DNA from 2 places in the Kocuria sp. CPCC 205231 genome. Region 1 is predicted to be linked to the other one. Evidence: riboswitches for the same ligand, from Rfam matches in the RefSeq annotation. Region 1 holds a riboswitch; the other holds the start of a gene.
The links. A riboswitch is a leader RNA that binds a small molecule or an ion and turns the genes downstream of it on or off. The one in region 1 is predicted to bind cyclic di-AMP.
Positions count from the first base shown of each region.

Region 1 (5,270 bases):
GTCCGCCGCGTTCAACGCCGAAAGAGTCAGCGGGCCGCCTTGGCGGTTGGGGCAGTCAATGACCACCACATCTGCCTGAAGGCCGGTCAGGGAGATCTTCAGCCGCAGCTCTGCGTGATCGGCCCGGTCGACCTCGCGGTTGGAGACGTTGCGGGCCGAGGGAATGACCCGGAGGTGGGGGTGCCACCCGCTGGGCATCGCGAGGTCCTCGGCCCAGCCTTCGGGGTTCTCATCGCCCAGGATCGCTCCGACGTGCATTCCTTTCGCCGTTGGCTGCACCTCAAACCCCATCGACGGTGCACTGCTTACTGGCCGGGCAAAGCCTGCACCGTGGAGGTGCCCGTGAAGAAGGCCGACCCACATCGAGGGATTTACACCGACACGATCACTGCTTTTTGTGAATTTGTGAATGGGCTCGGGGCATACCAAAAATCATTCTTGCCGCGCCAGCGGGATGCGATAACTGGCGCCAGCGGTCAAAGACTTTGAAGCTTTTCCGGCAAACTGCCGCACCAGCCTCAAGGTCGCCACCGAACACTCCGCTCCAGGGCAGGGGAGCGCTCGTCCATCGGCATGGCTCAGGTAGAGCCCCAGGTCAAGTGCACTTTTGTCTCGACCTGAGTCGTCCCGGGGATCTCCAGCGGCGCCTCTTACCGAACCACTTCGCCTGGGTGGGGAGGCGCCCTGCTGGGCCGACATAAGAGCCGAGACACGCCCGTGATCTAAGCGAGACTTTTTCGTTATTTTTCGGTTAGTGTTCTCTCCGTGCCGGTCGCCTCACCGATCGGTATCCCCGTGCACATCGCCGAATTCTGCCGGTGCCCGGGGCCCCCAGACATAACGCTCGGCAGAAGCGGGGGAACCATGAACGGTCCCTCCCCCGGGACCTAGGGGTTAAGTCGTCAGGGCCCCCGCCCTGACGACCGGGTGTCTCCCACCCGCATCCGACAGCTCACCTCGCAGGCAAGAGGGAGGACATCACTCATGCCCGTTTTCCAGTTCCGCATGCCCCGCCACCGCGCCCAGAGCTCGTCCCGTCTCGGACGCACCGCGATCCTGGCGGTCGCCGGCGGCGCCCTGGCGCTCAGCAGCGTGGCCCCGGCCCAGGCGGCCCCCGCCGCAGCCCCCCAGCAGCTCGTCAGCATCCAGTCCCAGTCCGGCAAGGCCGCGACCATCGCCGCCGCCGCCAAGAACCAGCTCGGCGTGGGTCAGGACTGCACGGCCCTGGTCACCAAGTCCCTGCGCGCAGCCGGGATCAACCACCACGGGTGGCCGGCCTCCTACCTGAAGCTCGGCACCCGGGTCTCCGCCGCCCAGGCCCAGCCCGGTGACCTGGTCTACTACGCCAACGGCGGCATGGGCTTCGCCCACATCGCCGTGTACATCGGCGGCGGCAAGGCCGTTCACGGCGGCTGGAACGGCAACCAGACGGTCATCCAAACCGTCAACGTTGGCTCCGGTCCCGTTTACCTCCGCGTGCGCTGACCCCACGCACGTGAGCGGGGAGTGCGGTTCCCGGCCGTCCCGGCAGGCACCGCACTCCCCCTCCCATATGGGGCCCCTGTCACCGTGATGGGTTCTGTCGAAGCCCTCGATCCCTGCAGGGAGAGGCAGGCGGTCACACGCCGTCGCCGCCCTGGTCGCGGGTGCAGCGACGTCCTAGCGTGGAGTCACCCGGCCGCCACAGACGCACGAGAGCGGCCCACAAACTGCAGGGGAACGCATGAGCGCGCAGCCGGAGGAGCAAGACAACCGCAGCGTCACCACACCGGACGGGCGCAGCCTGGAGTTCCGGCTCACCGGTCCGCCCGGAGACCTGCTGGTGGTCTTCCACCACGGGGCTCCCGGTGCCGCTGTCCCGTTCCGGCCGCTCGAGCGCGCGGCCGCGGACCGCGGGCTGCGCGCGCTCACCGTCTCGCGCCCCGGATACGGCGCCTCGGACCCGCTCCCGGAGGAGAAGGCCCCCGGCATAGTTGCCGACGCCGTGGCCGACACCCGGTGCGTCCTAGACGAGCTGGGGGTGGCGGACTTCCTCACCCTCGGCTGGTCCAGTGGCGCCCCGCGCGCCCTGGCCTGCGCTGCGCTGCTGCCCGATCGGTGCCGAGCGGCCTCCTCCCTCGCCGGCTACGCCCCGCCGCGCGTGGCGGGGTTGGATCCGGTCGCCGGGATGGACGAGGACAGCGCGGCGGAGTCCACCGCTGCCAGGAAGGGGCGCAGCGCGCTCGAGGCCTACCTCGAGGGGCGCATGGAGGCCATGAGCGCGGCGGCTTCAGCGCCCGGCAACGACGTCGTGGCACTCCTGCGCGCGATGCTCCCGCCCGTGGACCAGGCGGTGATGACCGGGGACTTCGCCGGATACGTGCTGGACACGGCCGAGCACTCTCTGCGCCAGGGCGTCGTGGGTTGGTGCGACGACGACCTCGCGGTGGACCGTCCGTGGGGCTTCGCCGTCGAGAGGATCACCGTGCCGACCCGGATCTGGCACGGCCGGGAGGACCGCACCGTTCCCGCGGCCCACGGGGAGTGGCTCGCCGCGCACGTGCCGGGCGCCCGGGCGCACCTGCTGGAGGACGAGGGACACCTCTCCCTCGTGGCACGACTCGACCGAGTCCTGGACGACCTGCTCGAGGCCGCTGGGTGACGAGCCGCGACTCCGCCACGACGGGACCGGGACCGCACTGGCGGCCGACAAGGTGCCGCCTGAGGTCGAACTCCGCGAGGAGCTGCTGCGCCGGCGTCCCGCATCTGGAGCCGGAGGGGTACGCATCGTGCCGTGTCGAACTTTTTCAGTCCGCACCTCCACTCCGACAGATGCTCCGTTGCCGATGACCACGATCTCGCGGCGATGTCCACTGAGAGAATCCATCCGGGGACCACTCTTCCCAGACTGATATATGAGTCGTATGCTCGACCCGGGTCCGCCAGCGGATCGATCGCCAACTCGACGAGGAGTGGAACGGCATGCGACAACTCGCGCACCGGCTCGACCGGCTGGGCACCGAGACCGCCTTCAGCGTCGCGCAAGCCGCGGCCGCTTGGAAGGCGAAGGGGAACCGTGTGTACCCCTTCCACCTCGGCGACATCAACATCCCGACGGCCCCGCACATCATCGAGGCGATGGACCGGGCCATCGCCGAGGGCTACACCGGCTACTGCCCGGGCCCGGGCATCCCCCAGCTGCGCGAGGCCCTCGCCGAGGACATCGGCTCGCGTCGTGGCATCAGCCTGGTCCCCGACAACGTCGTCGTGATGACGGGCGGCAAGCCCGTCATCACGAAGTTCCTGCAGGCGGTCATGAACCCGGGTGAGGAGGTGCTCTACCCGAACCCCGGCTTCCCGATCTACGAGTCGCAGATCGAGTACCTCGGGGGCACGGCCGTGCCGTACCGCTACCTCCCCACGGAGGACGGCTTCGCCATCGACCTCGACCAGGTGCGCGCGACGATCACCCCGAACACGGTCGCCATCATCTACAACGACCTGCAGAACCCCATCTCGGCCGAGTCGACGGCGGCCGAGCGCGAGGCCGTCGCGCAGCTCGCCCAGGAGCACGATCTCTGGGTGCTCTCCGACGAGGCCTACTTCGAGACGCGCTACGAGGGGGTCTCGAACTCGATCGCATCGCTCCCCGGCATGGCCGAGCGCACCGTCATCCTCTACACGTTCAGCAAGAAATTCGCGATGACCGGCTCCCGCCTCGGCTGCGCCGTCGCGCCGCTCGAGATCGCCAAGGTGCTCAGCACGCTCAACACCAACGACGAGTCCTGCACCACGCACTACGTGCAGTGGGCCGGCATCGAAGCACTCCGCGGCCCCCAGGAACCCGTGCAGCAGACGCTCGACATCCTGCGCGAGCGCCGGGATGCCGCCTGTGAGCTGGTGAACGCCATCCCCGGCATGCACGTGGCCGTACCGCAGTCGACGTTCTACCTGTTCCCCGACGTCACCCGGACCATGGAGAGCATGGGCTACACGGCAGTCGGTGACTTCGCCACGGCCGCCCTGCACCAGACCGGCGTCTCCTTCTGCACGCGTGAGCACTTCGGCCGGCGCCAGCCCGACGAGGATCGGCAGTACATCCGGCTCGCCTACTCGGGCATCGACGTCGCCGACATCCGCGACGGCCTCGGCCGCCTGCGCGAGTGGATCGAGACGGCATGAGCCGGGTCGTCGTCACGGGACGCGTGCCCGACGCCGCGGTCGAGAAGCTCCGCGCCTCCCACGAGGTCGAGATGTGGCCGGATCCGGAGCCGATCGGTCGCGAGGAGTTCCTGCGCCGGGTGGCCGGGGCGGATGCCGTGGTGAGTCTGCTCACCGAGCGCATCGACGCCGAACTGCTCGACACCGCCGGCCCGCAGCTGAAAGTGGTCGCGAACGTCGCCGTCGGCTACGACAACATCGACGTGTCCGCCTGCAGCGAACGCGACGTCGTGGCCACCAACACCCCCGGCGTGCTCACGGACGCCACCGCCGACATCGCCTTCGGCCTGATCCTCATGGCGACCCGCCGGCTCGGCGAGGGGGAACGGCTCATCCGTTCCGGCCGGGAGTGGAAGTGGGGCATGTTCTTCCTGCTCGGCAGCGGCCTGCAGGGCAAGACCCTCGGCGTCGTCGGCATGGGCGGCATCGGGCAGGCGACCGCGCGCCGGGCCCGGGCCTTCGGCATGGAGATCGTCTACCAGTCGCGCAGCGAGCTCGACCCCGGGATCGCCGCCGAGCTGGGCGCCCGGCGGGTCGAGCTCGACGAGCTGCTGGCCGTCTCCGACGTCGTGTCGCTGCACTGCCCCTACGGGCCCGCCACGCACCACCTGATCGGCGCCGAGCAGCTGGCGGCTATGAAGGACTCGGCGTACCTCGTCAACACCGCGCGCGGACCGATCGTCGACGAAGCGGCGCTCGCGTCCGCACTCCGCGAGGGCCGGATCGCGGGCGCCGGACTGGACGTCTACGAGCACGAGCCCCGGGTGCATCCCGAACTGCGGGAGCTCGACAACGTGGTGCTCCTGCCGCACCTGGGCTCCGCCACGGTGGAGACGCGCACCGCAATGGCGGTGCTCGCCGCCGAGAACGTGCTCGCCGTGCTCGGCGGGCAACGACCGCCGACACCGATCGGATAGCAGCAGGGGCATCCGTCGATCGGGGCAGGACCGTGATGATCAGCCCGACCTCGATCTCGCCCAGAGCGCAGCCACCGTGATCCTCTGGTGTCCACGCCTGAGGACGTTTCACCTGGGCACCAGAGATGAGCCACCGGGCCGCTCGGACACCAT
Region 1 is NZ_JAVKPP010000001.1:1,270-6,539, forward strand. It holds gene RF640_RS00010 (ParA family protein) at 1-258, opposite strand, end outside; cyclic di-AMP (ydaO/yuaA leader) riboswitch at 794-979, shown strand; partial or broken gene RF640_RS00015 (NlpC/P60 family protein) at 1,078-1,485, shown strand; gene RF640_RS00020 (alpha/beta fold hydrolase) at 1,724-2,641, shown strand; gene RF640_RS00025 (pyridoxal phosphate-dependent aminotransferase) at 2,962-4,161, shown strand; gene RF640_RS00030 (2-hydroxyacid dehydrogenase) at 4,158-5,117, shown strand.

Region 2 (5,270 bases), on a different contig from region 1:
CCCGCGCCAGGGCGGAGTGGGCGTAGATGGCGTGGGGCATCACCGTGGCCCCGAGCATGCTCGCGGCCAGCAGGACCGTCGGGGTGCCCTCGAACCGTGGGACGATCCCGGCGACGGCCTCGTCCCAGGACACGGGGCCGAAAAACAGGCCGGTGACGAAACCGGCGGCGACGATCGCCAGTAGGCCGGTCACGACGAACTCGAAGACCCGAGGGCCCCGCTGAGTCTGCAGGACCAGCAGCAGCATCGAGATCACCCCGACGATCACGCCCCCGGCCAGCAGCGGGATCCCGAAGAGGATGTGCAGGGCGATCGCCCCGCCGATCACCTCGGCCAGGTCAGTGGCCGCGGCCACCAGCTCGGCCTGGACCCAGTAGGCCAGCCGCCGGCCCCGGGGCAATCGGTCGCCCAGCAACTCGGGCAGGCTCGATCCGGTGACCAGCCCGACCTTCGCCGAGAGGTACTGGATGAGTACCGCCATGGCATTGGCGGCCACCAGCACCCACACCAACAGGTACCCGTACTGGGCGCCGGCGGTGAGGTTCGCCGCGACGTTGCCCGGGTCCACGTAGGCGACCGCGGCCACGAAGGCTGGACCCAACAACCAGGGCAGCGGTTGGCGGCGCACCCACCGCTCTCCTGGGGAAGTGGCGGCAACACCTGTTGAGCCGGTGCGCCCGGTCCCGGTCCTCATAGAAAGTTAAGCTATACGAACTTTCCGGCGCGGGGAATGGGGCCCGGCCTCGAGGGCTTGGTCATGCCCCCAGACGTGCGCGCGCAGGAGGGGCTGGGCGCCTCGACAGTCGATCACAGGGGCATGGAACTCCGGACGGTGCTGGCCTCCTGGGGTGGGGGAACTGTCAGCCAGTGGGGGTGTCCTGGGTTCAGGAGATCTGCTCGCCCAGGGATATGCGGCGGAGTCGGCCGAGACCGGGCATAAACCGGCCGACATGAGCGGCGTAGGAGGCGTAGGCCTGTCGGTGGGTGCGCAGCAGGTAGGGCTCTTCGACGAGACGGACCTGCAGCTCCACGGCCACCAGCAGGCACAGCCACGCCGCTGCAGTGACCACGGTGGGCACCAGGAGGGTCAGGCCGCCCAGGGTGGTGAGCATCGCGGTGAAAATCGGGTTGCGGACCACGGCGAAGGCCCCGGTGGTGACCAGCTCGGTCCGCTCGGTGGCGTCGACACCCACCCGCCAGGAGGCGCCCATGCCGGCCTGGGCGGCCAGTACGCCGAGGAAACCCACCACGGTGACGATCAGGCCGGCCCAGGGGAAAACCTGCGGGAGCCGGGGTGCGGCCACGGTGCCGGTGAGGGCCAGGGCGGGCCCGGCCGCACCGAGGACCAGGGCGGCCGCGAACAGGATCCCGCCCCACCACTCGGGCGAGCCGGGTGCTCCGCTCACCCCGCGGAAGCCGGTAGACCCGGTGCGGCGCCGGTGGATCCACGACCGCACACCGAAGGCCGCCACCAAACCGGCCAGGTATAGGCCCAGCGCCAGAGCCGGGGCCACTTCCGTCATCATCACGGTCCTCCTCGATCGGACGAACGCAGTACGTCCCGGGTGACCCGCTGGTGCGCCCGAGGGGTGCCATTAGGCCACTCCTCAACAGTACACAGAAACCTGTACCGTAGGGGGATGACCACGGTGACCCACACCCACACTTCGGCCCTGTCCCGGCTGGGCCATGCCCTCTCCGACGGGACCCGGACCCGGATCCTGCTGGCCCTCCGAGACGCCCCGGCCCGGCCCTCGGAACTGGCGCAGACCCTCGGCGTGTCCAAACAGGTGATGTCCAACCAGCTGGCCTGCCTGCGCGGGTGCGGGCTGGTGACCTCCACTGCTGAGGGGCGCAACACCTGGTACCGGTTGGCCGATCCCCGCCTCGGGTCTGCCCTGGGGGACCTGCTGGAGCTGGTGGTCACCGTGGACCCGACCTGCTGCTCCCCGGAAGGATGCACCTGCACATGAGCTCCCTGACCCTGGACCCCAAGCCCATCACCGATGCACGCCGGGCGGTGCTGCACCGGCGGGTGCGCTGGATCGTGGCCGGCACCATCACCTACAACGTGCTCGAGGCGGTCATCGCCCTGACCGCCGGCACCATCGCCTCCTCCTCGGCGCTGATCGGCTTCGGCCTGGATTCGATCGTGGAGGTCCTCTCCGCGGCGGCGGTGGCGTGGCAGTTCGCCGCCCCGGACCCGCACCAACGGGAGAAGGTGGCGATGCGGGTGATCGCGTTCTCCTTCTTCGGCCTGGCCGCCTTCGTCACCGTCGATGCGATCCGCGCCTTGGTCGGGGCCGCCGAGCCGGAACACTCCCCGGTCGGCATCGGACTGGCCGCGGTGAGCCTGGTGATCATGCCGTTCCTGTCCTGGTTCGAACGCCGCACCGGCCGGGAACTGGGCTCCGCTTCTGCGGTGGCTGACTCCAAGCAGACCCTGTTGTGCACCTACCTCTCGGCGGTGCTGCTGGTGGGCTTGGTCCTCAACAGCACCCTGGGCTGGGCCTGGGCCGACCCGCTGGCCGCCCTGGTGATCGCCGCCGTGGCGGTCAAGGAGGGGGCGGAGGCCTGGCGCGGGGACGCCTGCTGCTCCCCGGTGGCCGTCCTGCTGGATGAGGACGGCGACGGGTGCGCCGACGGGTGCAGCTCCGGCTGCGCCTGCTGCGCCCACTGAACACGGTCAGCACGCCCCGGCGCCCGGAGACGAGGGCGCCGGGGCGCACAGCTTCTCAGGAACCGAGGTAGACGGAGATCGCGGTGAACAACGCAAATCTGCCGGTGAGCAGGATCGGTCCCGGCACGCTGGTGTCGCCTTCGTGGGCTTGGTCGGGCATCTCCTCGACCACAACGCTGGCTAACGTTCCGCCAGCCAGTGCGAGCACGGACAGAGCCTAAATTTCCGGGGCTTGAAGTGGCTCCTGTCTCCACCGCTGTGTGGGCGACGACTCCCCGCGCAGCGCCCACGCACCAACAAGTCACCTCACTCAAAGCGCAGAGCTCCCCGTTTTTCTCGGGAAATTAGCAGGAAAAATACGACAACAATTCAGGTTTTCATCGAGTCTTGACCATTTCTTTACGGTCTCTATACATTCCCGAATTGGATTGTGATTGTTTCGTAATCTCCTTGTACTCTTCAATGCGTGCCGACCACTGATCCTGTCGGCGCCCTCGTGGCACATCGCCGAGTTCTGCCGGTGCCCGGGGTTCCTGAAGAGAAATCGCTTGGCAGAAGCGGGGGAACCATTACCGGTCCCGGTGTACCGGGGCCTTGGGGTTAAGTCGTTCAGAGCGCGCGCGTTCTGCGGCCGGGTGTCTCCCACCCGCATCCGACAGCTCACCTCGTAGGCAAAGGGAGGAATTCAACCATGTCGCTTTTCACGCAGAACACTGCCCGTCACCGTGCCGAGACCTCCTCGCGTGCCGTGCGTACCACCACCATCGCCGCCGCCGCCGGCGCCGCACTGGTGGGCTCCATCGCTCCGGCCCAGGCCTACGCCGAGATCCCCGCCGCCTCCGGGTCCTCCTATGCGGCTCCGGCTTCGGCAACGGCCAACCTGGCCTCCGACTCCTACCGGGCCCCGGTCGCCGCGCAGCCCGCCGCTCCGGCCCCGCAGCAGAGCGCCGCCACCTCGAGCGTGACCCCGCAGTCCAACGCCACCACCGAGATCGCCCCGGCCGCCGGCGGCATCGTGGGCACGGCCATGCAGGGCGTGGGCACCGGCTACGTCTGGGGCGGGACCTCCTTCGGGGCCTGGGACTGCTCCGGATTCACCGGCTGGGTCTACGCCCAGCAGGGCATCGACATCCCCCGCACCAGCTTCCAGCAGATCGCCGCAGCCACCCCGACGTCCACCCCGCAGCCCGGTGACCTGGTGTCCCAGAACGGTGGCAACCACATCGGCATCTACATCGGTGGCGGCAAGATGGTCTCGGCGCTGAACCCGACCCAGGGCACCTTCGTCCACTCCGTCAACGCCATGCCCGTCGACGGGTACTACACCTACCGGTAAGCCTCGCCGATGCGGTGATGGCCAGCCGGTGGGCTCATCCGTCAGGTGCGGAGTGCCCCGCCAGGATCATCGTCGATGGACCGCATGGGTGCTCCCCGCGGCTGTAGCCGCAGACTCGAACGATTGCCACGATCCTGTCGATGTGCGCCCGCCCGCGAATCGGCACACGGGGAGCAGTCCTGCGGAGAGGCTCGGAGAGTGCTCATGGCCTTGCCCTGTCTTCCGCTGGACGCGGGCAGTGCTCATCCTGCTCCGCCTCGGCATTGGAGCGAGGGCTCCTGGGGGTGCAGCGATGGCTCGGGGGACGAGGATGCCGCAGTGGCGGACGGCACCCCCGTCCGCCTTCACCGTATGAATACGAGCTGGACATTGCCCGATCATCAAGAGAAGCCCCCATCTCATTTGATACAGATTCTGCTGTACGGTTATTGCATGAGGATCTTGTCCCCGGTCGAGGTGATGTCCCGTTTCGGCAAAGCACTGGCCGATCCCACCCGAGCCGCGGTGCTGCTGCAACTGCAGCAAGGCCCAGCGGTGCCCTCGGAACTGGCGGCCCGGATCGGGGTGAGCCGGCAGATCCTGTCCAACCACCTGGCCTGTCTGCGCGATTGCGGGCTGGTCGTGGGCGTGCCGGTGGGGCGCAACGTGCGCTATGAACTCTCGGACCCGAAGCTGGCCCACGCGTTGGAGGACCTGCTGGGCACGATCCTGACCGTCGAGCCGGTGTGCCGGTGCGGGACACCCGAGTGCGCCGCCGAGGACCTTCCCGATGACGCCACCACCCAGAAGATTCCGGCATGAGCGGCGAGCACGATCATTCCCACGCCGGCGCCGGGCGGCGGGGGAAGCTGGCGGTGGTCTTCGCCATCACCGCCACGATCATGGTCGCCGAGATCATCGGCGCGGTGATCTCGGGCAGCCTGGCGCTGCTGGCCGATGCCGGACACATGTTCACCGACTCGGCCGGACTGCTCATCGCCCTCACGGCTGCGACCCTGGCTTTGAGACCGGCCACGGACAAACGCACCTGGGGGTACCAACGCGCCGAGATCGTCGCCGCGGCCGCCCAAGCCTCGGTGTTGCTGGCCGTGGGCGGATTCATCGCCGTCGAAGGTGTACGCCGGCTATTGGAGCCTCCCGAGGTCGAGTCCACGGCCATGCTGTGGTTCGGGGTGATCGGACTGGTCGGCAACATCATCGGGCTGGTCATCCTCGCCTCGGGCCGGGGCGAGAACCTGAACATGAAGGCCGCGT
Region 2 is NZ_JAVKPP010000014.1:92,865-98,134, forward strand. It holds gene RF640_RS14645 (Nramp family divalent metal transporter) at 1-628, opposite strand, end outside; gene RF640_RS14650 (isoprenylcysteine carboxylmethyltransferase family protein) at 885-1,526, opposite strand; gene RF640_RS14655 (ArsR/SmtB family transcription factor) at 1,641-1,973, shown strand; gene RF640_RS14660 (cation transporter) at 1,970-2,680, shown strand; gene RF640_RS14665 (hypothetical protein) at 2,736-2,888, opposite strand; cyclic di-AMP (ydaO/yuaA leader) riboswitch at 3,176-3,366, shown strand; gene RF640_RS14670 (C40 family peptidase) at 3,372-4,016, shown strand; gene RF640_RS14675 (ArsR/SmtB family transcription factor) at 4,449-4,817, shown strand; gene RF640_RS14680 (cation diffusion facilitator family transporter) at 4,814-5,270, shown strand, end outside.
Region 2: linked by a shared signal. The riboswitch ahead of RF640_RS14670 (C40 family peptidase) and the one ahead of RF640_RS00015 (NlpC/P60 family protein) in region 1 are both predicted to bind cyclic di-AMP.